DNA from 4 places in the Paenibacillus sp. GYB006 genome. Region 2 is predicted to be linked to each of the others. Evidence: predicted binding sites of a transcription regulator. Region 2 holds the regulator's gene; each other region holds the start of a gene.

Region 1 (7,728 bases), on a different contig from region 2:
TGCCGGGTATTCGATCAACCATTTCCGTATTGTTCATTATGTCCATCGGACACTTGATCAGTATCGGATATGAGAAACAGTTCCTCTTAGGAAACAGTCTGGTAACTGATTATTCAGAAGTACTTGATCTTTATGCGCTTAATTATGGTTTACAAATGGGCAGGTACTCATACGGTACAGCCATCGGCATATTCAATTCGGTTGTCAGCGTAATCTTGTTGTTCGTTGCAAACGGTCTCTTCAAGAAATTCACGAAAGAAAGCATCATGTAGAAAGGAGGAAATAACATGAGTGTTAAAGCTTTTAATGCGACAAAATCGGAAAAGGTATTTGATATTGCTAATTATATACTAATGGCAACGATCCTGACGGTAACCTTGTATCCCTTTTTGAATGTACTAGCCATTTCCTTGAACGATTCAACCGATACGGTTCGAGGGGGCATTTACTTATGGCCTCGAGAATTTACACTGGAAAATTACAAAACAATCTTTCAATATGATGGACTGATTCAGGGAGCCAAGATTTCATTTGCTAGAACGATTATAGGAACGTTTCTAGGACTGCTCAGCTCCTCAATGATTGCCTACACACTAAGTCGTCCTGATTTCAGAATCAAAAAATTTGTATCCACATTCCTTGCACTTACGATGTATTTCTCTGGTGGTTTGATTCCGGGATACATTCTGATGAAAGACTTGCATCTCATCGGTACATTCTGGATCTATATCTTGCCGATGATGGTCAGCGCGTTTAACGTGTTCGTTATCCGATCCTTTATTGACGGTTTGCCATATGCTCTTCAAGAATCAGCGAAACTAGATGGTGCAAATGACCTCACTATTTATTACAAAGTCATCCTGCCATTATGTAAGCCTGTACTTGCTACCATTGCATTGTTCCTCGCAGTAGGTCAATGGAATGCTTGGTTTGATACGTATCTTTACAACGGTTCAAAACCTGAACTTACGACACTTCAGTATGAGCTGATGAAAGTTCTGCAAAGTACACAGCAAGGCGGATCTAATATTAATGCCAATGATTTGGCTCAACAAATGGCGCAAGTATCGCCTGAATCTATACGAATGGCAATTACGATTGTTGTCACTTTACCAATCCTGGTTGTATATCCATTCCTTCAAAAATACTTTGTTGGCGGTATGACACTAGGTGCAGTAAAAGCGTAATCGAAGTTCACTTATAAATTTACAATTGAACGAGTACTTTCTTTGGTATATACAGGGTGACCTGTTATGCATATATAAGTTACTTATATTAAGGGGGATTATGTCAAATGAAACATAAAGCGCCGAAAACAATAGCAATGTTGCTACTTGCCAGTACCATGCTGTTTACTGCTGCTTGTGGAAACACCAAAGGAGAGGAACCAACTACGGCGGATCCAGATTCAAACGCGCCGATTACGTTCAGCTTCTTTGGAGCAGATACAAGTCCATATTGGAATAAAATGCAAGACGCGGTAGGTAAGAAGATTACGGAAGCAACCGGCGTTACGATTAACGCAGAATATGATATTGCTAGTGGTGGCGGGGATGATAAAATTGCATTAATGGCTGCTAGCGGCGATTATCCTGATATGATCTTTCCTAAAGGAAACTTATCTAAACTAGTCGATGCAGGGGCTATGATTGACCTGACAGAACTTATTGAAGAGCATGCACCTAATATTAAAAAAATGTATGGCGAAGAAATGAATCGTTTGAAATATAGTAATGAGGATCAAGCAATCTATACTATTCCTACGAATGGATCTGTAGATCAGCAGACTTTTGATAATACAGGCGGATTTGAACTGCAGCACCGTGTGGTAAAAGAACTCGGTTATCCTGAGATCAAAACAGTGGAGGATTTCGAGAACGCACTGCGTGAATACTACAAAGCGCATCCAACAACAGAAGATGGTCAGCCAACGATTCCACTTACCCTTAGTGCAGATGGATGGAGAAGTATGATCACAGTGACTAACCCTGCTGTTGCTGCTACAGGTGGACCTGATGATGGTGAGTACTACATTAATCCAGAGACTTACGAAGCAATGCTTCATTACAAACGTCCAGAAGAGAAAGAATATTTCCGCTGGTTGAACAAAATGTATAACGAAGGTCTTCTCGACAAAGACACCTTTATTCAAAAAGAAGATCAATATAAAGCGAAAATCGCAAGTGGTCGTGTTCTTGGTTTGATCGATCAGGAGTGGGCTTACAATGATGCAGAAGTAGCATTAAAAAATGCAGGTAAAGATGAAATGACTTATGGTCATTATCCAGTAACGCTTTCCTCCGAATTTAAACGTGCAGACTTCCAACCGGTTGGTTCCGATGGTTATGGTATTGGGATTACGGAAAATTGTGAAGATCCAGTTCGTGCAATTAAATTCTTAGACTGGATGGCTTCGGATGAAGCACAAGTACTTCGTAACTGGGGTGTTGAAGGAGAACACTATAATGTAGAAGACGGCGTTCGTGTGATTCCAGCTGATGTACAGGAACGTAAGAATAATGATAACGCAAACTTCACGAAAGAAAGCGGAATTGGGCTATACTTTGTTTTTGGTCCACACTATGGAGATGGTGTTAAAGATTCAACAGGCAACTACTACACTACGAATTTCCCTGAACAAATTGTAGCCAGTTATTCGGAAGCAGAAAAAGAAGCATTAAAAGGATACGGTATTTCTACTTGGAAAGAGCTGTTCCCAACGGAAGAGGATTTCGAAGTGAAAGAGTGGGGAGCGGCTTACAATATGCCAGTACCTTCTGACGGTAAATACCAAGTTATCTATCAAAAAACTCAAGATATCGTTCAAAAACGTGTTCCCGAAGCGATCGTTTCTACCACAGATAAATTTGATCAAGTCTATGACAACATGTTAGTTGAGCTTGATAAAGCCGGCGCAGTAGAAATGGAGCAACAATATACAGAGTGGATTAAAGAAAGAGTAAGATTGTGGACAGGTAAAGACGTGAAATAAGATTTGTAAAGGAAAAGGGGATTCTGAAAGGTCCCCTTTTCTATAATAAATAACGGATTTTCATTCTCGATCGAAGTATAACGAAAGCGTCCAAGGTATGAGTGGGAGCTACAATACATATAAAAATGATAATTAAAATTACCTTTTTTTTATGTATTTCGAAAACGTTTTAGATATTTTTTGGTCTTTGTGTCAAAAAACGATAGTTACATAGGTTGTTGAACTAAAAAGATGGAGGAGATTATATGACAATTTTTCAATTTCCAAGTGATTTTAAGTGGGGAACAGCGACGGCATCATATCAGATCGAAGGAGCAACGCAAGAGGATGGAAGAGGAACTTCTATCTGGGATACCTTTGCAAAGACGCCTGGGAAAGTTTTTAATGGCGACAACGGGGATGTGGCTTGTGACAGCTACCACAAATATGAAGAAGACATTGCTTTAATGAAGGAACTTGGTATTAAGACTTATCGTTTCTCTATAGCTTGGCCTCGTATTATCCCTGACGGGGACGGAGAAATTAATCAAAAGGGACTCGATTTTTATCATCGCTTTGTAGATAAATTGATTGAAAATGATATTGAACCTTTCTGTACTCTTTATCACTGGGATCTCCCGCAAGCTCTTCAAGATATCGGAGGTTGGGAGAACAGACGGACAATAGATGCCTTTGTAAAATACTCTGAAGTCATGTTCCGTGAATTCGGTGGTAAAATCAAATATTGGCTTACATTTAATGAACCGTGGTGCATTGCTTTTCTATCTAACTTCATTGGCGCTCATGCCCCTGGGAATAGAGATTTACAAGTTTCTTTAAATGTAGGACACGGAATTTTAGTTGCTCATGGTAAGTCCGTACAAAAATTCCGTGAGCTCGGTATAGACGGCAAGATTGGTATCGCGCCCAATATGGAGTGGGCAGTACCTTATAGCAAAAATGAGGCGGATCAGGCTGCAGCTGATCGACATATTGCTTGGTTTGCCGATTGGTTCCTAGATCCTGTATTTAAAGGGTCCTATCCACAGTTTATGCTGGACTGGTTTGAAGCGGCTGGAGCGAAGCCTGACATTCAGCCAGGGGATATGGAGACGATCTGTCAGCCAATCGATCATCTTGGTATCAACTATTACACGATGAGTGTGGATCGATATAATCCAGATGGTGGAATTCTGCAGATGGAGCCGCTTGATATGGGGCTTGTTCGTACCGATATAGGCTGGCCGGTTGAGTCACGCGGATTATATGAGGCGCTGCATCACTTGCAAAAATACGGCAATATAGATATCTACATTACCGAGAATGGTGCGTGCATTAATGATGGTGTGGAAAATGGAGAAGTGAAAGATTTTCGCCGAATTTCTTACTTGCAGCAGCATATAGTTCAAGTCCACCGTGCAATTAGTGACGGTATTAATCTAAAGGGGTATATGGCCTGGTCTCTCATGGACAATTTCGAATGGGCAGAAGGTTACCGGATGAGATTTGGTCTAGTGCATGTAGATTATCGTTCTTTGGTTCGCACCCCAAAAGAAAGCTTCTATTGGTACCAGAATGTAATTCGTAATAATTGGCTGGAAACGAAAGACGTGTTGAAATTGCAATCGTAGAATAACATTAATGATCGGGCCTGCGCTCCATTTAAGAGTGCAATATGTCACCATTCATAGCTTATAAGTTATAGAACCGCCGGAGATTCATTCTCTTAGGCGGTTTTTTTACTGTGGTCTTATAACACGAAAACCTTAAAAACACATTAAATGAAGTAAAGTCAACCACAAAAGTCATGATTAAAGTTGTAAAAATAAGGGTAAAGACCTTAAAGTGTAAAAATAATGAACAAAGTTTGACTAAAATTTGAACAAACAGTGAACAATTTAGTGAAAGTATGATATATTAAATGTAGTAAACAATTACAAATATTAGAAGGAGTTGAAAAATAATGATTTTTAATAAACCGGTACGTGTAAGCGACAACAAGGAGAATGATGCTCGTTTAACTCAGATGGTTTTTATGATGACGGTTATGGCTTGGGTAGCTCTCATCACTGGAGTTGTTATTTGTTTGTTTAACCTTCATGCTTTGACGAATAGTAATACAGGAATCATGGTGGGCATTGGATTCTTGGTAGGAAGCGTCTATATTTATTTTATTGGGAAAGCTATGGGTCTTCTTAATATTAGAAGAAATGAACGGGATACTGATTAAAGAAAATGAGTTCATCTGGGAAGAAGAGAAGAATTGATTCAAAAACATATTCTAAAGGTAAAAAACCTTAGTTAGTTGGCACCCACCGTGTCCAATGGCTAAGGTTTTTCGTGTTTAAAAATCAAGGGAGAAAATCATTTGTGAGAAAAGATTCACAAATGATATGATCAATTTCGACAAATTTGTTAACAAGACGTTTATGCCTGTTAATATCTGATATCTTTAGGTAGAAGATATTATAGTATCGTTTTGTAATAGCGCGTAAGGAGAGGGGATCAAGATGAACAAAAAACCTAGGTCGCTTTCCAAAATCATTATCGCTGTTGTCCTGTCACTTGTCACCATTGGTGTCATGGTATGGGCTATGTTTGCGGATGAAAGAGGAAGATACGTTGTTCTCGATCCGAAAGGACCGATCGGCGATGCACAAAGAGACTTAATCATTATTTCAACCATTTTGTGCGCGATCATTATTGTACCAACCTTAATACTCGTAGGTGTCATTGTATGGAAGTACCGTGATACACCAGACAACAAATCAAAATACACACCTAATTGGTCGCACAATACGACTGCCGAAGTGATCTGGTGGGGGATTCCAATCCTTATCATTATCATTCTTGGTGCGGTTACTGTGCGGTACACCTATGCCACTGAGCCTTCAAAACCACTGGCATCGGACAAAGAGCCTATTACGATTCAGGCAGTCTCACTAGACTGGAAATGGCTGTTTATGTATCCGGATGAGGATATAGCAAGTGTGAATACACTTACGATTCCGGAAGATACACCAATTCGCTTTGAACTTACCTCAGATGCACCGATGAACTCGTTCTGGATACCTGAACTTGGCGGACAGATGTATACGATGTCCGGTATGGCTATGGTACTTCATCTGCAAGCGGATGAGCCTGGTGTTTATAAAGGTTCAGGTGCTAACTTCTCCGGGGAATACTTCCAAGAGATGAGATTTGATGTGAATGCAGTATCGGATGAAGAGTATGAAGCTTGGGTGAAAGAAGTAAAAGTCCAATCCGAGCCTCTTACCGAAGAATCTTATGAAGACCTTGTATTGCCAAGTGTCGAAGATGAACAATATTTCTCTGCAGTTCCAGATGAAATGTTCCAGAATATCGTTACGAAATATGTAGTTGATAAGAATGAAAATGCTTCTGAAGAAGCTGCAAAAGAATAAATGAATAGCTCGAAAGGAGGCCCTCATCCATGCTAAGTGAGTTTTGGGAGTTCCTGACTACTGAATTCCTCGTTACGGGTGACCCCCTCATTCTAGGGGCACAAGTTTCGATTGGTCTTGCATCAATTGCAATCATAGTCGGGCTCACCTACTTTAAAAAGTGGAAATGGCTCTGGAAAAACTGGTTAACTACGGTTGACCATAAGAAAATCGGTATCATGTATATTTTGGCGGCGATCTTAATGATGTTCCGCGGCGGGGTTGACGCCCTGATGATGAGATTCCAATTGGCCTTGCCGAATATGGAATTCCTTCATGCGGACCACTATAATGCCGTATTTACAACGCACGGTACAATCATGATCCTGTTTATGGCCATGCCATTTATGTTCGGATTATTTAATATCGTTACACCGCTGCAAATTGGAGCGCGTGACGTTGCATTCCCTTATTTGAATGCACTGAGTTTTTGGTTATTCTTCTTAGGAGCTATGCTCTTTAACGTTTCATTTGTTATCGGGGGTTCACCAGCTGCAGGTTGGCTGAGTTATCCGCCTCTATCAGGACTACAGTTTAGTCCGGGGGTAGGACAGAACTTCTATATATGGGGTATCCAGATATCAGGTATCGGTTCCCTCGCAACGGGGATTAACTTCTTAGTAACCATTATCAAAATGCGTGCACCAGGTATGACTTGGATGAAAATGCCGATGTTCACTTGGTCCGTTTTTGCAACAAACATTATTATCTTGTTTGCATTCCCGATTTTGACGGTAACCTTGTTCCTTCTGTTTATGGACCGTTTTGCAGGAACTCACTTCTTCACATTGGATCTCGGGGGTAACCCGATGATGTATATCAACTTGATCTGGATGTGGGGTCACCCTGAAGTTTATATCGTAGTCTTACCGGCATTCGGTATCTTCTCCGAGGTTGTTGCTACGTTCTCGAGAAAGAAATTGTTTGGATATAAATCGATGGTATTCGCAATGCTGATTATCAGCGTATTGTCCTTCTTTACTTGGGTCCATCACTTCTTTACCATGGGCTCGGGCGCCGATGTCAACGCGTTCTTTGCGATAACGACAATGCTTATAGCTATCCCTACCGGGGTTAAAGTCTTTAACTGGCTGTTTACGATGTATCGCGGACGGATTCGCTTTACACTTCCAATGATGTGGACGATTGCCTTCTTCCCATGCTTTATTATCGGGGGTATGACAGGGGTAATGCTGTCGGTAGCGCCAGCAGACTTCCAGTTCCACAACAGTTACTTCCTGATCGCTCACTTCCACCAAGTACTTATCGGTGGCGTTGTGTTCGGTTACTTTG
Region 2 (7,728 bases):
AGCCGCTGTATAATCTGGAAGCATGCAGATCAAATAGCGGAAAACTCCATTATGGAACCCAGTTGCTTGCTCTCTCCTAGAGATGCATCAAAAGGCAGTGCATCAAAAAGGCGATGTCTCTTCATTTGGCATCGTCCTTTTTTTGTGCTCTAATGTTCAAAAGTCTTTTTTTTTGCTATGCTACTAAAGAGACTGGATGAAGGGAACGTTTAATTGTAATGAAATTTGCCGTGCTTGATTTTGAAACAACAGGTACCCAGTCTGATGGTGAAATTACCCAGGTTGGACTTACCATAATAGATCATGATTTAAGTATAAAAGAGACATACAGCTCTTATGTCAATCCCGGCGTTCCCATTCCACCTTTTATAACTGGACTTACTGGAATTTCGGACGACGATGTCAAAGATGCACCTCATCTTGAAGAAATGATGATGGAACTTGTTCCATTGCTAGATGACGTTGTACTCGTTGGGCATAATGTAGCTTTTGATTTTTACTTTTTGCAAAATGCGTTAGATCGATGCGGATACCTGCCGTTTACAGGCCGTATTTTGGATACGATGGACCTTTTAAAAGTTTGTTTTCCTTCGCTTTCCTCTTACCAGCTGGGTTATGTTTCAACTGAATTTGGATTTGAACATGACAGACCGCACCAAGCGGATAGCGATGCACTGGCAACCGCCCATGTATTTCTTAAAAGCATTGACGAACTGAGAGGCTTACCTTTGATTACACTGCAGCGTCTCTCGGACCTCTTTCCTGCAGAGGAAAGTGATTTCGGCTGGTTTTTGGATGGACTGCTGACAGAGAAGGAAAGCGAGCCGATTCAGGATCTGGATGGTCAGAAATACTACAGGCAACTTGCGCTGGCCATTGATGATTGGTCTACGATTGCTCCGCCACGGGACGAGCGTGCACCGAACCCTTTGGAAAATGAGTCGTTCAGCGAGTATATGGAGAAGGTTCAACAGAATTTGAAAGAAAAACTTCCCAACTATGAACAAAGGGAAGCGCAAAATATGATGTTTGACGAAGTCAATAAAGCTCTTTATGAGGACAAGCATTTATTGATTGAGGCGGGAACAGGAACAGGTAAATCACTCGGATATTTGTTGCCTTCTATTTACCAAAGTGTAAAGCAGGAGACTAAGGTTACGGTAAGTACACACACCATAAACCTGCAGGAACAATTGCGTGAACGTGATCTTCCTCTGTTAACAAAAGTCGTTCCTTTTCCTTTTAAAGCAGCGATCTTCAAAGGTCGTGGTCATTATCTTTGTCTGCGTAAGTTTGAACAGAAGCTGAATAATAAAGAATTTGCTACACCCAAAGAAGATGTTTTTACTGCTGCTCAGATGCTCGTCTGGCTCACGCAAACAGAAACCGGAGATGATGAAGAACTAAACTTAAGCCACCGGGGAACAGATTTCTGGGAAACCGTGCAAAGCGAATCTGAATCCTGTTTAGGACGGAGCTGTCCGTGGTTCAAAAAATGTTTCTATCATCGTGCGCGTCATGAAGCGGGGATTGCAGATGTTGTGATTACCAATCACTCGAAACTGTTTACAGATGTGAAAGCCAGCCATCAACTGCTTCCAAGTTATGATTATCTAGTGATTGATGAAGCTCATCATCTAGAAGACGTAGCTGGTAAACATCTGGGGATGCATATGAAATATTTCTCAGTGGTCCATACTCTAACGAGACTGTTTAAGGATAGTCGTAACGGTCAATTTCCTGCACTTCGTCAACAAATCAATCAGTCAGGACATGAGAAATACGTGGAATGGACTTCAGCTATTGACGAGTTGTTCCCATTTGCTCTGGAAGCGAAGGAAGAATGGGATACACTGAGTGATATGTTATTTAAGCTGTTACCAGAGAGAATGGATGCTGCGCCGGGAGACTCAGGACAGTTTTCACTAAGACTGAAGCCGCAGGCGAAGCCAAAAGCATGGGACAAAATCTCAAAACATGAAAATCAGTTTTATGTCACAGTAGGCGAAATGGTGCGCAAAGCAGATAAGCTGCTTGGAGAAGTGAGAGAAGAACTAGACGATTATGCATCAGATAGTCTGATTACGGATATCACAGGTCTTGTCAGAGACTTAGCAGAGCTTAGGGATAATTTGAGACTCTTTATGCGGCTTGACGATACAGGCACCGTATACTGGCTTGAAGCAAGCGGTCAGTTTAGAAGTAAGTCCCTTCAGCTATACGCAGTTCCTGTCGATGTAAGTTCACATTTGAAGGAACTGTTTTTTGATAAAAAACACAGTGTGATTCTGACCTCTGCTACGTTATCTGTAGACAAGTCATTTCAGTTTATGATCGATCAGCTGGGACTATCGGAAGCGCAGGAAAAGGGCAGGCTTATGACGTCCTTGCTGCCATCGCCATTCAATTATAGGGATCAGGCACTTCTTGTCATTCCACGCGATTTTCCAAGCGTAAAAGGAAGTGTAGGGGATGATCACTTTGTAAGTATGCTTGTGACTTCACTTGCAGAGACAGCGAAGGCTACCAAAGGCAGGATGTTAGTGTTGTTTACATCCTATCGAATGCTGAGACAAGTGCATGAACCACTAAAAGAAGCACTTGCAGCTAGTGACATCACGGTGCTTGGACAAGGAGTAGATACAGGCAGCCGGACAAAACTTACTCGTCGGTTCCAAGAGGCTAAGGCTTCTGTTTTGCTCGGAACAAGCAGCTTCTGGGAAGGTGTAGATATTCCAGGAGAAGCTTTAACTTGCCTTGCGATCGTGCGACTGCCTTTCCAGCCGCCTAGCCATCCGGTGGTGGAAGCGAAAAGCGAACTTTTGGAAAAAGAAAAGAAAAATCCTTTTATGAAACTTTCTGTTCCGCAGGCAGTGATCCGGTTCAAACAAGGTTTCGGACGGCTCGTTCGTACAGCACAGGACAGAGGTATCGTTATCGTTTACGATACAAGGGTTATTGAATCTTATTATGGAAAGTACTTTTTGTACTCCTTGCCAGGTCCAAAAATGGAACATATGGTTACGGAGAAGATGGTTCCAAGGATTAGTGAATGGCTGATGGAACATGAAACGAATAATGAAACAGACGGAACATAAGAAATTGTGTTTTGATGTAAGGGGGAGTTAACATTGAAGTCGGATAAAATTTCAGAGGCAGTCGTTCGTCGGCTGCCCGTATATCTGCGTTATCTGCAGGAGTTATACAAAAGAGAAGTTACAACGGTATCATCTCAAGAACTCGGGCTTAAACTGGATCTAAATCCAGCTCAAATCCGTAAAGATTTAGCTTATTTTGGCGATTTTGGACGGAAGGGAATCGGATATGACGTCGCTTATCTTATTGATAAAATCCGTCAAATTCTCAAAATTGATCAAGTCATCAATGTTGCCCTCGTCGGGGCAGGTAATCTCGGTCAAGCTTTATCTAACTATAACCGCTATGTAAAAGACAATATGAAGATTGTTGCCGTATTTGACTCCTATGATAAAAAAATTGGAACGATGATTAATACACTTACGGTACAGCCAATGGAAGAGTTACAGGATACAGTGAAAGAACGGAATATCCGGATTGGGATCATTACGGTGCCTGATTTTGAAGCTCAGCGTGTAGCGGATTGCATGGTTGAAGCAGGTATAGAGGCTATACTTAATTTTGCACCGATTATTATTAAAGCTCCGCCGCATATTCGGATTCATACGGCCGATTTCACAACAGATCTATTAAGCCTTGCTTATTATCTGGAAAGCGAAGAAGGAAAGGAAGAAACAGAAGATGAAAAGTCATAAATGGCTTATTAAGAATGGACAATTTGCAGTTAGTGATCCAGAATGGCGAATCGTTAAAGGTTATATGCTTGTGGAGAATGATAAGATTGTCTACATAGGCGAGAAACTCCCTGAGGGTGAAGAAGAAACGACCGTTTTTGACGGGAATAATCTACTCTTTATTCCTGGTCTAATCAATACGCACGGTCACGCTGCAATGTCTCTTCTGCGAGGTTATGGGGATGATCTTGCACTCCAAATTTGGCTTCAAGAAAAAATGTGGCCAATGGAAGAGAAGTTCACGGCAGACGATGTATACTGGGGAGCGTCCTTGTCGATCCTTGAGATGATTAAAGGGGGGACAACCGCTTTTCTTGACATGTATGATCAGATGAATCAAGTGGCTAAGGTAGTAGAGGAGTCGGGAATACGTGCAAGCCTGATGCGCGGTGTAATTGGATTCGGTTCAGATGAACTGCGAGCTTCTAAACTTGCGGAAGCGACTTCTTTTGCTAAGGAATGGAACGGACAAGCGAGTGGCAGAATTACCACGATGCTGTCTCCTCATGCACCGTACACATGTGGTCCTGAGTTTATTGAAAAATTTGTTCAGGCAGCACATGACTTGGACCTGCCGCTTCATACACACATGTCTGAGACAAAGGCAGAGGTAGAACAGAACGTGAAAGATTATGGGCTCCGTCCGGTTGCTCACTTAGAGAAATTGGGCTTCTTCTCACGTCCATCCCTCGTGGCGCATGCGGTTCATTTAACTGACGAAGAAATTGAAATTCTTGCTAAATATAATGTTGCTGTAGCTCACAATCCAGGAAGCAACTTGAAACTTGCCAGCGGTGTAGCTCGAGTTCCGGATCTATTAAAAGCTGGGGTTGTTGTATCGTTAGCAACGGATGGACCTGCAAGCAATAATAATCTGGACATGTTTGAAGAGATGCGTCTGGCTGCCCTTATCCATAAAGGAGTCTCTGGTGATCCAACGGCTGTTCCAGCGACAGAAGCTCTTCGCATGGGAACGGAATATGGAGCAAAATCGATCTATGTTGAAGACACGGGGACGCTTGCAGTAGGCAAGAAAGCAGATTTTATAGCGATTGATTTAGATCAGGCGCACTTTTTGCCGTATTCAGATTTGATCTCTCATGTTGTATACTCGGCAAGTGCTAAAGACGTAAAACATGTTTGGGTGGATGGCAAACAGTTGTTAAAAGATGGTGAAGCTCTTACTTTAGATGAAGAACGTATTAAGCGAGAAGCAGAATCTGCATTTAAAGGACTGAAAGCCCGCTAACGGACCAAGGGTGAGAAGGGAGTCCCGCCTTGAGAAGGAATCGAAAAAAATGGATATACATTAGTATTCTTACCGTATTACTAATTTTATTTGGGATTTATCAATTTTATGTTTACGTAATGAAAGATCAGTGGGCGGAAAGAGACCTCGCGGTGTCGATTGCAGAGCAACAGGCACAGCTTACGTCCGTTACAAAAACACAAAAGTCGGTTTGGGGAGAAGAATCGATTTATTGGACGATCGAAGGCATGAGCAGCGAGAATAAGCCGATTATGGTCTGGGTCCAGTTCGGAATGGATCATAAGCCAGTTAGTGGTAAAAATAGTGTTCATAGTGAACTCATTGAGAATAGCTTTTCTGAAGATGAAATGTACGCCAAAATCGCTTCAGAGTTAGGCAATATAGAGATTATTCATTTGCATCCAAGCTACTACAATAAAACGTATGTATGGCAGCTCTTTTATAAGCAAGATGGCAAATATGTGTATCGGTTCTACCAATTCAGCGATGGAACCGAAATAGGTAATGGTTATCAATTACCCGATTAAGAAGTAAATTGATATAACAAATAACCCCCGAATGGTCGATATAGATCACTCGGGGGTTATTTTATTTGGTAACATAGAAAAATGTTTCATAGTTTAGATTTCATGCTTACGATATGTTATGCTATATTTATAGATTTTATTTACAGCAAAAAGACTAAAAGTAAGGGAGGTTGTCACTTGAAATTGCGTCCCATCCCAATTGCAGTATCTTTGTTCGTTACTGCTACACTGCTGTTTGGCGGTTGGTTTGCGTACCGTCAGGTGGCTATGATTAAACCAATTGATAAGTTGGTTTCAGCATACGAAGGTGTCAACAATGTTCAAATAGATATTACCCCAAAGGAAGTGACTTTGAATCTCGATTTGGAGCCTCAAACGAATCTAAGGGGTCTAGTTGAACTTATTCATACAGATGGAAATCCGTATTTAAAGGGAAAGAAACTTAAACTTGACGTAAAAAATCATTCCACAGAGGAACTCGATGAATTTTGGTCAACTGCCTTGTTCACGGTAGCAGAAGCAATGGAAACAAGACAATATACTCAGATTCCTGAAGAACTGCAGAAAATGAGTGATGGCAGCATACAAGTAGATTACGACATGGATGATCAGAATGTGTATGTAAGTCTATCTGACGGAGAGGCAAGCAAGTTTATTATTTTGCCGAGACAGTCGGCAACGATGGGGGTATGGCCAAATGCCTAAGTGGACCAAGGAAATCTTGATTGGCGCAACGCCCGTCATTTTCTTATTTCTCGTCTATATTGGGGTTAATGTAGTTCCCTTATTGCTTATGGGGCTTCTTGTTGGAGGTGTATTTCTTCTTATGCAGATGCGCGGCGGTCTGACCGTCGGTGCAAGCAGTGAAAGAAAGCGAAAAAAAGCAGGTCCGAAGAAGCTCACTTTTGAGGAAATAGGCGGTCAAGATAGTGCGAAACAGGAGCTTAGAGAGGCGCTTGATTTTTTAATCAGACATGAGGAAATACAGAAATTTGGTATCCGTCCCTTAAAAGGGATCTTGTTAACCGGCCCTCCGGGAACAGGTAAAACACTCATGGCCAAAGCAGCAGCACATTACACGAATTCCGTGTTTATTGCTACATCAGGCAGTGAATTTGTAGAAATGTATGTTGGTGTGGGTGCGGGCCGTGTTCGGGAGCTGTTCCGTGATGCGAGAACGCGAGCAGCCAAGGAAAATAAAGAAAATGCAATCATTTTTATTGATGAAATCGATGTTATTGGCGGTAAACGAGAAGGCGGGCAACAACGTGAATACGATCAGACCCTGAATCAGCTTCTGACGGAAATGGATGGGATCTATACATCTGACGCACCGCGTATTCTAATCATAGCTGCAACCAACCGTAAAGAAATGTTGGACAGCGCTTTGCTTCGCCCAGGACGTTTTGATAGACATATACAAGTGGACTTGCCGGATAAAAAAGGACGCAGACATATTCTTGAACTGCATGCCAAAAACAAGCCGCTTGATAAAAATATTAACATGGACAAAATTGCGGAAGAGTCTTATGGCTTCTCTGGTGCCCAACTGGAAAGTCTAATGAACGAAGCGGCGATTTATGCGATGCGGGATGATAGTCAGTATATTTTGCAAAAACATCTATCCATGGCCATCGATAAGGTGATGATGGGTGAAAAAACAGACAGAGAATCAAATGAAGATGAGAAAAAACGGGTAGCAGTGCACGAATTAGGACATGCCATTGCGGCAGAAGCAGTACGTCCAAATAGTGTCGGCCAGGTTGCTTTAAGTCCCCGTGGACAAGCATTAGGCTATGTAAGACATAACCCGCAAGAAGAACAATACTTATACACCAAAGAGTTTTTAGAAGCTCAAATTATGATTGCGTTAGGCGGTGCAGCAGCAGAAGAAATTTACTACGGAGGCCGCAGTACGGGTTCAAGAAATGATTTTGAGCAAGCATTAGATATTGTTAAAACAATGATCAGCTCTGGACTTACGGGACTCGGGATTGTGCATCTTGAGATGGTCTCACAGGCCGAGATGTCGAAAGAAAACGCAGCGATATTAAATGACCTTTTCTCCCGTACAAAGCAGCTGTTGATCGATCACGGTCCT
Region 3 (7,728 bases), on a different contig from region 2:
ACGGACTGGACGATGCTTGTCGGGCTTAGGCTTTTAAAAAAGCTTGCTGAGCTGCACCGGTTAGGATATATATTCTGTGATTTGAAACCGCAAAATGTACTTGTTTCTTCGTATGGTGAGGTGGAGCTCATCGATTATGGAGGAGCGAGTCCTGTAGGACGCAGTGTAAAGCAGTTCACAGAGTGGTATGATAGAGGGTACTGGAATGCAGGCAGCCGTGTCGCAGATCAGAAATATGATGTGTTTTCCTTTGCTCTTCTTCTTATTCATCTTCTGGAGGGAGAAGAACTAAGAAGAATCACTGGAAACAGTCTTCCTCAACTAAGAGGAATACCCGCGCTTTTAACTATCATTCAAAAGAGCGAGCGGCTAGCGCCATATAGGAGTTGGCTTCAAAAGGCAATACAGGGTGATTATGACGATGCAGAAGATGCCTTTTTTTCGTGGAAAAAGCATGTCTACAGAGTAAGAAGCGGATCTAAGAATGCTTCATCAGAACCAACCCCAGGATGGTTAATTCCATCTTTTGCGTTATCAGCTCTAATTATGGCTGGGGCAGTGATCCTGATGCTTCGCTAAAATTAGAGGGTACATACCTTGAAATATCCGAGTTAGAAAAGAGGAACATCATGAAAGGACCGAAACTTGAACCTACGGTAATGCAGATTGCTGCTACAGCAGAGGAGTATCAATTGTGGAAACCGGGTCACCGGATTGTAGTCGCAGTATCCGGTGGGGCGGATTCTGTGGCTCTTTTACATATTCTTCATCAAATATCTCTCTATCATACACCGCTCACACTGATCTGTGCCCATGTACATCATGGGTTTCGTGCAGAGTCGGATGCTGAAGCCGAGCTGGTACAAAAATATGCGGAATCGCTGCACATTCCTTTTGAAATGGTTCATCTAAATATGCCGAAGTATTTAGAGGAGACTGGGCGGAACTCACAGGATGCGGCCCGTGAAAGAAGGTATGCTTTTCTTCATCAAGTCGCGGTGAAGTATAAGGCAAACAGCATTGCTCTGGCACATCATGCCGACGATCAGGCCGAGACGGTTATGCTGCATATGCTGCGCGGAAGTGGTGCTTCGGGACTTTCGGGTATGAAAATCAAACGAACTGAAAAAAACGTGGAACTTATTAGGCCATGTTTACGTATTACCAAGACGGACTTGGAAAAGCTCTGTGAAAAAGAAGAGCTTCCTTATCTCGTTGATAGTAGTAATATGAATCGTAAATATCTTAGAAATGCGATCCGACTGGATGTGCTTCCTTTTTTGGGGCAATATAATGGGCAGATAAAGGAATCTCTTTATCGGATGGCCGAAGTTATAAGCACAGAAGATGACTATATGGAAGCTGTAGCAGAGCAAACCTTTGCGGATATGGTCTTGAAGTCAGGTGATCGACTTACCTTTTCTGTCCCTGCGTTTAAGGGGCTACATGTCGCTTTACAACGAAGGCTCATTAAATTAATATTAAATTATCTGCCTTCAAACGATGATTTTGCTACTTTTTCAAGAATAGAATCCATACGTAAGGGAGTGGTTCAGACCGAACCGACGACTTGGATTCTTGATATAGGTCAGGGTATCGTTTGTATGCGGGAATATAACAGTATCATTTTTACTGCCCGGAAGTCTGTATCTGAGCATTACAGTTATCAGTTGCATTCTCCAGATGGAGATTCATTTCTCTATCTGAAAGAGATTGAAAGAACCATTCATTTGGTTCATTCAAAGGGGATGCGCAGTCCGATATCTGCTAATGAAGCACAGTTTGATTTGAGCAAACTTCATTGGCCGCTTACCGTAAGAGCACGATTGCCTGGAGATACCATGAAAGTAATGGGATTAAACGGAAGTAAAAAGGTGAAAGATATTTTTATCGATGCCAAAATTCCGCCGTCCCTGCGTTCTCGTATTCCCCTCGTGTGTGATGTTGAAGGAAACATCATCTGGATTCCGGGCGTAAGACGCTCCATTCATGCTCCCGTAACCGATCAATCTGCACAGGTCATTCAAATGTGGATCGAGTAGCTATTACGCGCAGGCGGTTGACAGTAATGGTGCAGATAAGACTTTCATAGTATAACTTTAGGGGGTTCACTAACGTTGCAGAACGATATTCAAGAAATTTTAATTAGTGAAGAAGAAATTCAAGGTAAAATCAAGGAATTAGGCGAAGTATTAAGCAAGGAATTCGCTGATCGTAATCCTTTAGTCATTTGTGTACTTAAAGGTGCGTTTATATTTATGGCTGATTTGGTTAAAAACATAACAGTGCCTCTTGAAATGGACTTTATGGCTGTATCAAGTTATGGTGCTTCTACCAAGTCTTCCGGTGTAGTCAAGATCATCAAGGATTTAGATCAGACCGTTGAGGGACGCGATGTTCTTATTGTAGAAGATATCATCGATAGCGGGCTTACACTCAGCCATCTAATTGAACTTTTGCAAAACAGAGGCGCTAAATCGACAACGGTGGTTACCTTGTTTGATAAGCCATCTGGCCGTTCTGTTGATCTTGAAGCAGATTATACGGGATTTGTCCTGCCGGATGCATTTGTAGTTGGCTACGGTTTGGATTATGCTGAACATTACCGGAACCTGCCTTATATCGGGATTCTGAAACCGGAGATTTACAGTAACTAAAATCCCGGCAGAAAAATGATAGAATCGCGTTTGCCCATTTGTTGAGAAGGGCAGAATGGCTATGGTAAAATAACTAAGGTGTCTCGAGAGGAGGTAGGGGATGAATCGGTTCATCCGGAATTCTGGTTTTTATCTAATTTTATTTTTAGTTGTAGTCGGCATCTACCAGGTTATTAATGGTGGAAGTGAAGCGGCTGATACCCCTAAATACAACGAGTTTCGTCAGGAATTATCTGCAAATAACGTAGAGAATTTGAGTATTCAGTTTGATGGATATGCCTACCAGGTAACGGGACAGTATGTAACCCCGCCTGCTGAAAAAGCCAAAAACTTTATTACGTACATTCCTGCTACGGATGCTGCAGTTCAAGAAATTGCGGATGCCAGTGAAGCGAACGGAATAGCAATGGAAGCGAAACCGATGAAGGGTGACAGTATTTGGCTGACACTACTAACGTCGTTTATACCTCTTATTTTGATGTTTGTCCTCTTCTTCTTCCTGTTTAATCAGGCGCAAGGCGGCGGCGGCAAAGTAATGAACTTTGGTAAGAGCCGTGCACGTTTATATAACGAAGAGAAGAAAAAGATTACTTTTGAAGATGTTGCAGGAGCTGACGAAGAGAAGCAAGAGCTTGTCGAAGTTGTTGAGTTCCTGAAAGATCCTCGTAAATTTGCAGCAGTAGGTGCTAGAATTCCAAAAGGGGTTCTACTAAATGGTCCTCCGGGAACAGGTAAAACACTCCTTGCACGAGCTGTCGCTGGGGAAGCGGGCGTACCGTTCTTCAGTATCTCGGGTTCTGACTTCGTCGAAATGTTTGTCGGTGTCGGTGCATCCCGTGTGCGTGACTTATTTGAAAATGCCAAGAAAAATGCTCCATGTATTATCTTTATTGATGAGATTGATGCTGTTGGTCGTCAGCGTGGTGCTGGACTCGGCGGTGGACATGATGAGCGTGAGCAGACGCTAAACCAATTGCTCGTAGAGATGGATGGATTCGGAGCAAACGAAGGTATTATTATCATTGCTGCAACGAACCGTCAAGATATTCTTGACCCTGCACTTCTTCGTCCAGGACGTTTTGACCGTCAAATCACAGTTGACCGTCCTGATGTAAGAGGCCGTGAAGCGGTTCTTAAAGTACATGCTCGTAACAAACCTCTTACAAAAGACGTGAAGATGGATGTAATCGCGAAGCGTACAACTGGATTTACAGGTGCAGATCTTGAGAACTTACTCAATGAAGCAGCCCTTCTTGCTGCGAGACGTAATCGTAAAGATATTTCCATGCGTGAGATGGATGAAGCGATTGACCGTGTAATTGTTGGTACGGAGAAGAAGAGCCGCGTAGTAAGCGACCGTGAAAAACGGATCGTTGCTTTCCATGAAGCTGGTCACACGATTGTAGGTTACTTCTTGGAGCATGCTGATATGGTTCACAAAGTTACGATCGTACCTCGTGGTCGTGCAGGCGGATATGTAATTATGATGCCAAAAGAAGACCGTATGCTCGCAACGAAACAAGAATTGCTTGATAAAGTAACAGGGTTACTAGGTGGTCGTGTATCTGAGGAACTGTTTATTGGTGAGATTGGTACAGGGGCCTATAGTGACTTCCAACAAGCTACAAGTATCGTTCGTAGCATGGTGATGGAATATGGTATGAGTGAAAAACTCGGACCATTGCAGTTTGGTAATTCCCAAGGTCAAGTCTTCTTGGGTCGTGACTTCGGACACGAGCCGAACTATAGTGATTCCATTGCATATGAGATCGATAAAGAAATGCACCGCATGGTTACAGAATGCTATGAGAAAGCAAAAGATTTGCTGACCAAGTATTCTAAAGAAGTTCACCTTATTGCGGAAACACTGCTCGAAAGAGAAACTCTTGATCTTGAAGATATCAAGCAGTTGATCGAAAACGGAGCAATTACCGAAAAAGAAGAAGGAAATACGGGAGGATCCTCTGAAGGCGGAGAACCTATTATCGACAATGTCGGTGATGTTAAAGTTCGCATTCAAGGAAAAGATAACAACGGCGGAACACCGGCGGAAGAAATTCCAAACCATGTTCCAAATCAGCCGGAGTCTGAATCTACACCTCCAAGTGATCCAGATAAGAATAAACCTACTTCATAAGGTTGCTATATACGAAAAACCGGAGAACAGCTTATGTTCTCCGGTTTTTTGCGTTATTACATTCGTTTAGCTCTGAATTGCGTCTATTTTGTGAATTGACAGGTCAGGGTGCGCCGTGTAAATTAGTTGTAAACAAAAGGAAGTTCTGTATCAGACTTTGTGAATCGATTAACAAGCGGGGTCATACACTGCAAAGTGAACGTAGTATTCGCTATTCCATAAAAGGAGAGGGTCAACAGTGGAGGTTCAGGCACTAGAACGTAAGGCCGAGATGAATCGTGAGTTGAAAGAGCGACTAAAAGTACTAAAGAAGGAACGGAATGCGATTATACTTGCTCATTATTATCAGCGAGATGAAATTCAGGAGGTAGCAGACTTTCGTGGAGACTCTTTTCTTCTAGCCCAGAAGGCAGCAGAAACTGATGCAGAAGTCATTGTTTTTTGTGGTGTCCATTTTATGGGGGAAAGCGCCAAAATTTTGGCTCCAAACAAAAAAGTAATTATTCCTGATGAACGTGCGGGCTGTCCCATGGCTGATATGGTCAACGTAGAAGGGCTTCGCAAATTAAAAGAGCAACATCCGAATGCGAAGGTCATTACATACATTAACTCATCTGCTGAAATTAAAGCTGAGACAGATATATGCTGCACTTCTGCTAACGCAGTAAAAGTGATTCAATCGCTTGATGCGGAAGAAATTATATGGGTTCCTGATAAAAATCTCGGACATTATGTTCAGCAGCATACCGATAAGAAGATGATTATATGGGAAGGGTACTGCAATACACATGACATGCTAACGATAAAAGATGTGGTCGAAATGCGTGCTAAATATCCCGATGCAGAATTCGTGGTTCATCCGGAATGCCGCCCAGAAGTGGTTGAGATGGGTGATTTTGTGGGCAGTACTACAGCAATTCTCGAGTATTGTAAAAAGTCGGACCGCAAACAATTCATTGTCGGTACAGAAGACGGTACAGGATATCAACTTCGAGTAGACAGTCCGGACAAAACCTTTCACTTTGCGACCAAATTTCTTGTTTGCCCGAATATGAAAGTGAATAACCTCAAGAAACTGGTAAAAGCGCTGGAGACAATGAAGCCGGAAATTTATGTACCTCCTGCTGTTGCCGATCGTGCACGTTTATCCCTAGAGCGCATGTTACAAGTAAAATAGGATGAAGGGGGAGGCTTTCAGATGAAGGTAAGCCCCCTTTTCTATATATGCATGATTACGTGAGCTACTTTATAGGAGACAGGTGAGGATGCCCCATGATTCCTTCTTACTTAATTGATTTGGATATAGCGGCTTTACCTCAAATGGAGACAGATCTGCTTGTTATCGGTACAGGTATAGCAGGATTGTTTACAGCAATCGAGGCAAGCAGGGATCGGCAGGTTCTTATGATTACGAAAAGAGCATTGCTAGAGAGTAATACCAGATATGCGCAAGGTGGAATTGCAGCGGTTACCGCAGAGGATGATTCACCTGCCTATCATATGCAGGATACGCTTACTGCGGGTGCGGGTTTGTGCCGAGAAGAGGCTGTGAAAGTGCTTGTTAGCGAGGGGCCAGAGAGAGTCAGAGAATTAATTAGTTTCGGGACCACTTTTGATATAGAGAATGGGGAACTCGCATTAACACAGGAAGGAGCTCACAGTCATCGCCGGATTCTACATGCGAATGGAGATGCAACAGGATACGAGATTGTAAGGGCATTAGCCAAGCAAGTTGCTTCTCATGCATCGATTAAGGTATGGGATGAACACTTTGTTATTGATCTTGTAACGGGGTCTGGTGAGTGCAGGGGTGCTATTGTACAGGATGCTGATGGTGAACGAATCTATGTAAAAGCAAACGCTGTTGTACTCTGTTCTGGAGGAGCAGGCCAGTTATATCGGTATACCACAAACCCGGAAGTGGCTACTGCAGATGGTATAGCTATGGCTTACCGGGCAGGGGCCGAAATACGAGACATGGAATTCATTCAATTTCATCCAACGTCTCTTTGTTATCCAGGGGCTCCTCGTTTTCTAATATCTGAGGCCGTACGCGGTGAAGGAGCAGTGCTTCGTAATATTCGAGGTGAACGGTTTATGCATAAGTACCATCCACAGCTCGAGCTCGCTCCGCGTGATATCGTGGCAAGAGCAATTGTTAGTGAGATGGAGATTACGAATGCAACCCAGGTATATCTTGATATCACCCATGAGACCCTTGACCGGATCAAGCTTCGTTTTCCGACAATCTATGAGACCTGTATGAACTATGGGCTGGATATGGCTTCGGATTGGATTCCTGTAGCACCTGCTGCTCACTATATGATGGGCGGAGTGAAAACAGATTTACAAGGAGAAAGCAGTATTCAGCGGCTTTTTGCCTGCGGAGAGGTGTCATCTACCGGTGTCCATGGAGCAAATCGGCTGGCCAGCAATTCTTTATCGGAAGCCATCGTTTTCGGGAAAAGAATTGTAGATCGCATACGCGAGCTCACTCCTCTAAAGAAATCCGTTCCTTTCGTTCCTTCCCTTAACAGAAAGGAAGTTTCCTTAGAAGTGAGTTCGATTCATGCTAGAAGACTTGCCCTGCAGAAAACAATGGTACGGGGAGTAGGGCTTCGACGCACGGAGCAAGGTTTATTACAGGCCAAGTCGGTACTCGAGAAGGAACTAGCTATATTTAATACCAGCCTTACTACACAAGAAGAATATGAGTTTGCCAATCTACTTACGTGCGCCATACTTGTCACCGAGGGGGCACTTCACCGCAAAGAGAGTCGAGGAGCTCATTATCGGGAGGATTATCCCGATTGTAACGATCTTTTGTGGCAGAAGCATACGGTGCAGCAGCGTGAACGTAAAATTGCGGAGGAAGTTAGCCATGCTACTTAATGGATATAATGAAGTATTAACCCAATCAATTAAAAGTTGGCT
Region 4 (7,728 bases), on a different contig from region 2:
CTTGTTCTACCAGCGGTTTACATCCGCCGCAAGAGCGGGATGCGCCTGTTTTCATTTTCACTTGATCAAGAGTAGTTAGACCGTCAATAGTAACGGCATCGACAATCATTTTTTTCGTTACACCATTACAGCCGCAGACGATATCTTCATCAGTTAGTTCAGCTGCTACGTTCGCTTTGGCACCACCGCCGCAGCATCCGCCTGTTCCTGTTAATTCTGCATACAATTCTTCCGTCATAAGTTCGCCTTTTTTAACGAACCGCTCAAGTCGGGAAGAGTCATCAATGTCCCCAAATAGTACAGCACCAACGATTACGTTGTCCTGCATTACAATCTTTTTATACGTACCTTTCCATCCGTCATGCATTGTAATGGTTGTATGTTGTTTTTCTTCCATAAAAGTACCGGTTGAGAATACATCAACGCCCGAAATTTTAAGCTTCGTGGAGCAGATCGATCCTTCGTATGGCTTTGTTTCCACGCCCGCAAGGGACTTCGCAAGTACCGCACCTTGCTCAAATAATGGTGCTACGAGACCGTAGCATGTGCCGCGGTGTTCCGTACATTCACCAACTGCGAATACATCAGGTACAGAAGTCTGCATGTAATCATCAACAACAATACCGCGATTTACTTCGATTCCACTATTGTTTGCAAGTTCCGTATTTGGACGAATACCAACAGACATAACGACTAACTCCGCTTCGAGCTCAGTACCATCTGTAAAAGTAAGGCCGGTAACGCGAGTATCCCCTTTTAAAGCAGAGGTCTGTTTACCTAATGCGAATTTAATACCTTGGCTTTCCAGTTCTTTTTCCAGCATTTTAGCTGCAGTTACATCAAGTTGACGTTCCATGAGATAATCAGGCAGATGAACAACAGTTACATCCATGCCTAGCTGAACAAGTCCTTTCGCTGCTTCCAGGCCTAACAATCCACCGCCGATGACAGCAGCTTTTTTATACTTCGATGCTGCTGCAATCATCGTCTCACAGTCTTCAATATCGCGGAAGCCAATGACACCTTCGAGATCAGAACCCGGAATAGGGAGAATAAATGGATTCGAACCTGTCGCGATAATCAGGCGATCATAGTCAACTGCCGATCCATCATCCATTTGAACTGTTTTTTGTTCTGTATTAATTTTCGTACCGCGTTTACCTGTAACCAGGTGAATCCCGGCCGATTCATACCATGCACGATCATTAATTACAATATCATCAATCGTCTTGCTTCCCTCTAATACATAAGAAAGCATGATACGATTATAGTTAGGGTGGGGCTCAGCACCAATTACTGTAATGCTGTATTGATCTGTAAGTTTAAGAAGCTGTTCAATTGTGTTCATGCCAGCCATTCCGTTACCAACAACAACAAGCTTTTGTTTTTGTGTCATAGTTAGTTCCTCCTCATCGATTCCACTGATATCCTGCAAAGTTATTTTTATAGTAAGCGAGGTAAATTAAGTATGTGACTTTTTTCACATAAATATTTAAAAAAAGAGAGCATTTTCATTTCCAATTGCGTGTAGCTTGTTAATAATTGACTTCTTTATATATTTAATAATATAGACTTTTAAATTACATAGAGTGAGTAAAATCACATGAATTATGTATTTTTTGTGAATGAAAAAAGTGGAAGTAGACATAAAGACCATTTATCCATTTATTTTATATTTTAACTGTAGAGGGTAGAATCGTGATGTAAATATATGTATATTTATGGAATAACAAAGTGGTGTTTTCCATTCAGGTATGAAGGAGGATGTTCTATGAAAGAATTACCGACGATTCCATTAAAAAGACTTTCCTTGCGACCATTTCGTCAAGAGGATGCCGAGCAGGTCCAAGAATTAGCAGGCGATAAGTATATTGCTGAGACGACACTATATATCCCGCATCCTTATGAGGATGGGATGGCAAAGGCTTGGATCGATACACATACTGAACATTTTAATGAAGAAAGATCACTTACTTTAGCTATTGTACATAAAGAGGAATCTTATTTGATTGGCGCGATAACGATTGGATGCAATAAGAATTTTGATCATGGAGAACTCGCCTATTGGATTGGAAGAAAGTATAAGAGTAATGGATATTGTACAGAAGCTGCAAAAGGGATCGTGCATTATGCATTTGAAGAAATGAAACTGAACCGAATCTATGCTCGTCATTTAGCGAGAAATCCTGCATCAGGTAAAGTTATGCAAAAGATTGGTATGAAATATGAAGGATTATTAAGACAGCATGTTAAAAAGTGGGGCGAGTATGAAGACATTGTGTGCTACGGATTGTTAAGGGACGAATATATATTTTAAGAGGGAAAATAGTAATTTGCATGGGAGAAAAACGAATGGCGAATATTATTTTAATTGGACCAATTTGTGCGGGGAAATCAACGGTTGCTGAGTTGTTATCTCAAAAGACAGGAATGCCGAGATGTTCGCTTGATGACATAAGATACAAATATTACGAAGAATTAAATTATGATCACAATCATGCTTTAGAATTGCAAGAAAAGTATGGTTTTTGGGAGAAGTATAAATATTGGAAGCCGTTTGAAGCTCACTTGGTTGTTCGGGTTCTTGAAGAATATACAGATCATATTATTGATTTTGGTGCAGGGCATTCTGTTTATGAAGAGGAAGCTTTATTTCAGAAAGTAGATCGAGCGCTGCATAACGAACCTTTTGTTTTTCTATTAATCCCTTCGAGAAATAGAGAAGAGTCTGCACAGATTCTATGTGAACGCTCTGAACTTGATTTTAATCGACATTTTGTAGAGCATGACTCCAATGAGAAGTTAGCGAAATATATTATTTATACGAAAAATCATACTCCTGAAGAAACGATGAGAGAAATTATGAGTTATACATTGAGAAGAAATTAAATGAAAATATCATTAACGGAAGAATTGGCGTTAGAGAACATAAATTCATTTGGAGAGCGATCAAGCCTGGTTCATGATTTGATAATTCATATATTTAGGAGCTGATCTTGGTGACAAGAAAAAGGAATGTAGCCGTACTGCTGTATGAACATGTCGATGGCTTAGATTTTTGCGGAGCATTTGATGTATTTGCCACCGCAAGCGATTGGGGAAAAGACTTTTATACGTATACAGTCAGCGAGAAGTCGGAGTTAGTAAATACGATAAGTTCTTTTACCGTTGCTCCTAAATATAACTTTAGTGATTGTCCGAAGCCCGATATTCTAGTTGTTCCTGGAGGTATAGGGGCTAGGACTGAAATGAACAATTTAGAACTGACATCGTGGATTAGACGTACCTCGGAAAATTCAGAAATTGTATTATCCATATGTACAGGTGCCCTATTGCTAGCAAAGGCGAATTTATTAAGTGGACTTAAAGTAACAACGAATCAGCGGGCTATGGACTTGTTAGTACAAGTGGCACCTAAGGATTGTGAAATCTTGAGAGATGTTAGGTATGTAGACAATGGCAAGATCGTGATGTCCGCAGGCGTTACGGCTGGAATGGATGCTTCTTTGCATGTGGTCTCCAAATTATTAGGTGAAGAGCGAGCTGTAGAAACTGCTTCAAGATTAGAGTATGGATGGAATCGGGAAATTCTGTAGTCAAGTTATTGAGACTTCATTTATTCGCCGCATGAAATCCAAAATAACATACTAAAGAAATAATAGAAACATAAGTAATCGCTCTAACATACGTAAATACGTCATTCAGGTGGATCTCAAAAAGATATAAAAACTCAGTATCATTTTGTGTTCCAATAAATACAGCATCGTTGATAAGTAAGATATTGATTACTATGGACAGAGCGAAAACAAGTAAAGAGAGTTTTGATAAGTATCGTCCATCTTCACTTTTCACAATAAATAAGATGGAGAACAGAATACAGAAGATTAATAGAGCTAATAGCATATAAGATCCCTTCATTTCATCAATATATTTGTATTTTTTCTGGCGACTTGAATTGGTTCTAAGAGGTACTTTCGAAATTGAATGTTTCTTTAATATAGTAACACATCGAACACAAATTCTCTTATTTAGCAAAACGGCCCATTTTATGAGGTGGATGAATTATATGAACGCTGGATTTATCTCGATCCTATAAAGCACGAAAGTGTTAGAAAGTAGAGCTGACTATGAAAAAAATATTCATGGTTTTTATTTTTCTCGCAATATTGCTGACAGGTTGTCAGAATCAAGATGTTGCAAATATGACTTGGGGAAATAAACACTCGATCAGCATAGAAGACGTTAGCGGAGTTGATCTACAGATGGGAGACGGCACTGTCATAACCCTACCACAAGAAGAAATGGTTCGTTATCTGAATGCAATAAGCAGCGGGATATTTGATAAAGGACAGCTTGATATACGTCCAGCGGACTATGCGGCAGAACTAACATTAAAGAACGGGGAAAAAAGGGAATTGTCTATGTGGATATCTGATGGATCAAATCTACTTACTGATCATGAGGATACCGGACATTATATATTAGATGAGAAAGCCAAAGCGACGATGATGGAGATTTTAAACGAGAAAGAAGAGCGATGAACTCGAATGGAGCGGAGGTAGATTTATCATGAACAGGCACTAAAGGGGTCAGCGGTGACCCTGTATTCGACGTTCCGCGGTTTATATTAAACGAATTTGATGTTCAACCCCAGAGGAGTACTTGAATTATATAAGAATTGCTTTTTGCTGGAAAAATAATGGAATGCGGTATTTAGAATAGGAGTGTAATCTATGAGTTCATTAACGAATGAAGACATACAGCTGATTGATGCTGCGAAAAAAACGATAAAAGAATTATATAAAGAGGGAAAACACCATGTGGGAGCAGCAATAAGAACGAAAACCGGTAAGACTTATTCAGCCGTTCATTTAGAGGCCTATATCGGAAGAGTGTCCGTATGTGCTGAAGCTGTTGTATTAGGAAAAGCAATTTCAGAGGGGGAATGCGATTTTGATACGATTGTAGCAGTAAGGCATCCGGATCTAACTGAAGAAGTACAAGAAATAGAAGTCGTTTCTCCTTGCGGGATCTGTAGAGAATTAATAAGTGATTATGGACCGGAGATAAATGTAATTTTAAAGAAAGAAAATCAGTACATAAAAGTAAAAGTTAGTGAATTGCTTCCGGAGAAATATAAAAGAGGGGAATAGAATAGGATGAGCCACCCATATCAACTGATTCTTGATGCAGCCGGAGTACTTATCACCAATCTTTCTCCGACGTTCTGGTATGAGATTGCGGAAAAAGCGGATATCCCGCATGAACATTTACGAGCCCAATATAAAAAGGAAATTCGTGAATCTTTATGGTCTGGAAAGATAAGTGAAGATGACTTTTGGCAATGGCTCAAGATACAGTGCCCTTCGATAGAAAACGAAGAAGCAAAACGGATATTATTCAAACATCTCGGGTATTTACCCGCTTTTAATTATATTCCAATGTGGAGTAAGCTCACTGACATTCATATCCTTAGCAATCACCGGGCAGAATGGATCGAGCCGCTATTTAAACCCATGCTGCCTTATATAAAGAGTCTGACCATCTCAAGTGAAGTTAGACTGTGTAAACCTGATCCTAAAATATACGAGCTTCTTCATAAGAAACTGAACCCAAATGGACAAGTATGGTATATAGACGATCAAGAAAAAAACCTGAAACCCGCACAAGAAAGGTTATGGAACACCTATATTGCAGATCAGAACGGAAAATGGATTGTACATATAAATGGACTATTAGGACTCGGGGAGGATTCGTATGAACAATAGCAGTATTTCATGTGGAGGCGTATTGTTTAAAGATGATTCAGTCTTATTGGTGAAAATCAAATATGGTGCTAATCAAGGTATGTGGATGTTACCAGGTGGCTTCCTTGAATCCGGTGAATCCATTGAAGAAGCAGCAATTAGAGAGTTTAAAGAAGAAACAGGATTAAATACGAAAACTGCAAGAGTAGTTTGTCTTCGTTCTGGAACGCAGCACCAAAATGAAGGGATGCAAACAAATGTATATGTAGTATTTGAACTCATGCTTGTATCAGGAACCCTAAAAAAAGATGAAAATGAAATCGCTGATATTAAATACTGGGACATAAGTGAAATAGAGAAATCTAAAGAGATTATTGAACTAAGCAAAGCAATCATACTAAATGCTTGGCAAACAAAAAATGGATTAGTTGAAGGAAGTAAGATTAAAACTAACAATATGTATAGATCATATAATTATTACTTACCAAACCTTTTGTAAGGGGGAAACTTAGTGAATCCTTTCAAAATTAGGAGGTACGGGCGCATGAGACTCAGAAAAGTGCTGCATTATGATGCTTTTTCTTCTAAACCTAATAAAGGTAATCCAGCAGGGATTGTACTGGATGCAGATGATTTAGATGAGGAATCAATGCAATTCATAGCACAATCCGTAGGTTTTAATGAGACGGTATTTGTGCTGAGATCCGAGAAGGCTGATGTAAAATTGAGATATTTCACCCCGGGACACGAGATCAATTTATGTGGACATGCAACTATTGCTGCTATGTATTGTTTAAAGACTTTAGGGGTTCTTCACGCGGATCGAAATGAGTTAGAAATTGAAACGAATGTTGGAGTATTGCCTATCTTTTTTGAAACAAGAAATGGTGAGCTCTTTATTACAATGAAGCAAGATCAACCTCAGTTTACAGGATTCCAAGGGTCTGTATCAAAGCTTGCTGAAAGTATCGGGATCACCGAAGAAGAAATTGATGCCACAATGCCGATTCTGTATGGAAGTACGGGAACATGGACCCTGTTACTACCTATCAAAAATGTACATAGTTTCTCTAAAATGAAGCCCACTAATTCTATGTTCCCTGAGATTCTTACCCAAAATTCAAAAGCATCCATTCATCCGTTCAGCTTGGAAACGGTAGATCAGAATGCTTTTATGCATGCAAGACATTTTTCCTCTCCCTATTCAGGAACCATTGAGGATGCTGTAACGGGAACAGCTTCTGGAGTTATGGGCGCTTATTATCTAACTTATCTAAACCATGATATTTCTGAGGTGAATTTTCTGGTTGAGCAAGGACAAGAAGTGGGACGTGAGGGAAGTATATGGGTAACGGTTAACCGTGGTGAACAGAGTATGGACGTATATGTGTCAGGGACAGGCGTCTATGTCGGAGAATTCGAAGTGTCGTATGGACTAGCGGAGGAGAACGTATAGTAAATGAATCCTATCATATTCAGCTTGAGCCTACAAAGATCTAATTCCGTCCTTAGAAACTTGGCTTAATAGGTAAACATTTAACAATGACATGAGGTGAGGTAGATGGGAACTACATTTTTTCTAGTAAGGCATGGAATAAAGGAGAAAGCCATAGGTGATGTTCCAATCACTCCACAAGGTATCATTCAAGCACAATCTACTGCTGAGCATGTTAGTAGGATACCGATCCATGCAATCATCTCTAGTCCGCTTCGAAGAGCTATAGAAACGGCAGAGTATATTGCAGCTAAAACAAACGTAGAGATCATCGTAGATGACCGTTTACGGGAGCGTGCGAACTGGGGAGATCTACCGGAACAGACATTTGAGGAATTTATTCAGATGTGGGATAAATGTACTCGGGAACCAGACTATATTCCTCCTATAGGTGATTCTGTGAAATCCGCTTCTAAAAGAATGTCCTCCTTATTAACGAGTCTAGCAGAACAATATCCATCTGGAAGTAATATTATCATTGTTACC

Evidence for each region. Region 2 encodes Rex, which represses fermentation and respiration genes when NADH is low (regulators of the CRP and FNR family bind a similar motif). Its sites were predicted from a motif close to TTGTGAAATATTTCACAA; they were not measured.
Region 1: qoxA (cytochrome aa3 quinol oxidase subunit II) is a predicted target of Rex. The motif match lies at 5,342-5,359, and genes of this name have one in related genera.
Region 3: nadA (quinolinate synthase NadA) is a predicted target of Rex. The motif match lies at 4,952-4,969, and genes of this name have one in related genera.
Region 4: nirB (nitrite reductase large subunit NirB) is a predicted target of Rex. The motif match lies at 1,469-1,486, and genes of this name have one in related genera.

Annotation. Positions count from the first base shown of each region.
Region 1 is NZ_JARBDA010000011.1:47,375-55,102, forward strand. It holds gene PV403_RS19375 (ABC transporter permease) at 1-272, shown strand, start outside; gene PV403_RS19380 (carbohydrate ABC transporter permease) at 288-1,187, shown strand; gene PV403_RS19385 (ABC transporter substrate-binding protein) at 1,295-2,992, shown strand; gene PV403_RS19390 (GH1 family beta-glucosidase) at 3,238-4,602, shown strand; gene PV403_RS19395 (hypothetical protein) at 4,935-5,201, shown strand; gene qoxA (cytochrome aa3 quinol oxidase subunit II) at 5,482-6,396, shown strand; gene PV403_RS19405 (cbb3-type cytochrome c oxidase subunit I) at 6,426-7,728, shown strand, end outside.
Region 2 is NZ_JARBDA010000002.1:14,676-22,403, forward strand. It holds gene PV403_RS05540 (tetratricopeptide repeat protein) at 1-80, shown strand, start outside; gene dinG (ATP-dependent DNA helicase DinG) at 219-3,098, shown strand; gene PV403_RS05550 (redox-sensing transcriptional repressor Rex) at 3,132-3,791, shown strand; gene PV403_RS05555 (amidohydrolase) at 3,778-5,079, shown strand; gene PV403_RS05560 (cell wall elongation regulator TseB-like domain-containing protein) at 5,109-5,627, shown strand; gene PV403_RS05565 (hypothetical protein) at 5,805-6,332, shown strand; gene PV403_RS05570 (AAA family ATPase) at 6,325-7,728, shown strand, end outside.
Region 3 is NZ_JARBDA010000015.1:40,404-48,131, forward strand. It holds gene PV403_RS21020 (serine/threonine protein kinase) at 1-579, shown strand, start outside; gene tilS (tRNA lysidine(34) synthetase TilS) at 630-2,042, shown strand; gene hpt (hypoxanthine phosphoribosyltransferase) at 2,118-2,657, shown strand; gene ftsH (ATP-dependent zinc metalloprotease FtsH) at 2,758-4,794, shown strand; gene nadA (quinolinate synthase NadA) at 5,033-5,971, shown strand; gene nadB (L-aspartate oxidase) at 6,067-7,686, shown strand; gene nadC (carboxylating nicotinate-nucleotide diphosphorylase) at 7,676-7,728, shown strand, end outside.
Region 4 is NZ_JARBDA010000001.1:337,366-345,093, forward strand. It holds gene nirB (nitrite reductase large subunit NirB) at 1-1,396, opposite strand, end outside; gene PV403_RS01630 (GNAT family N-acetyltransferase) at 1,772-2,317, shown strand; gene PV403_RS01635 (shikimate kinase) at 2,353-2,889, shown strand; gene PV403_RS01640 (DJ-1/PfpI family protein) at 3,000-3,596, shown strand; gene PV403_RS01645 (hypothetical protein) at 3,613-3,903, opposite strand; gene PV403_RS01650 (hypothetical protein) at 4,128-4,541, shown strand; gene PV403_RS01655 (cytidine deaminase) at 4,734-5,153, shown strand; gene PV403_RS01660 (HAD family hydrolase) at 5,160-5,768, shown strand; gene PV403_RS01665 (NUDIX domain-containing protein) at 5,758-6,246, shown strand; gene PV403_RS01670 (PhzF family phenazine biosynthesis isomerase) at 6,292-7,203, shown strand; gene PV403_RS01675 (histidine phosphatase family protein) at 7,309-7,728, shown strand, end outside.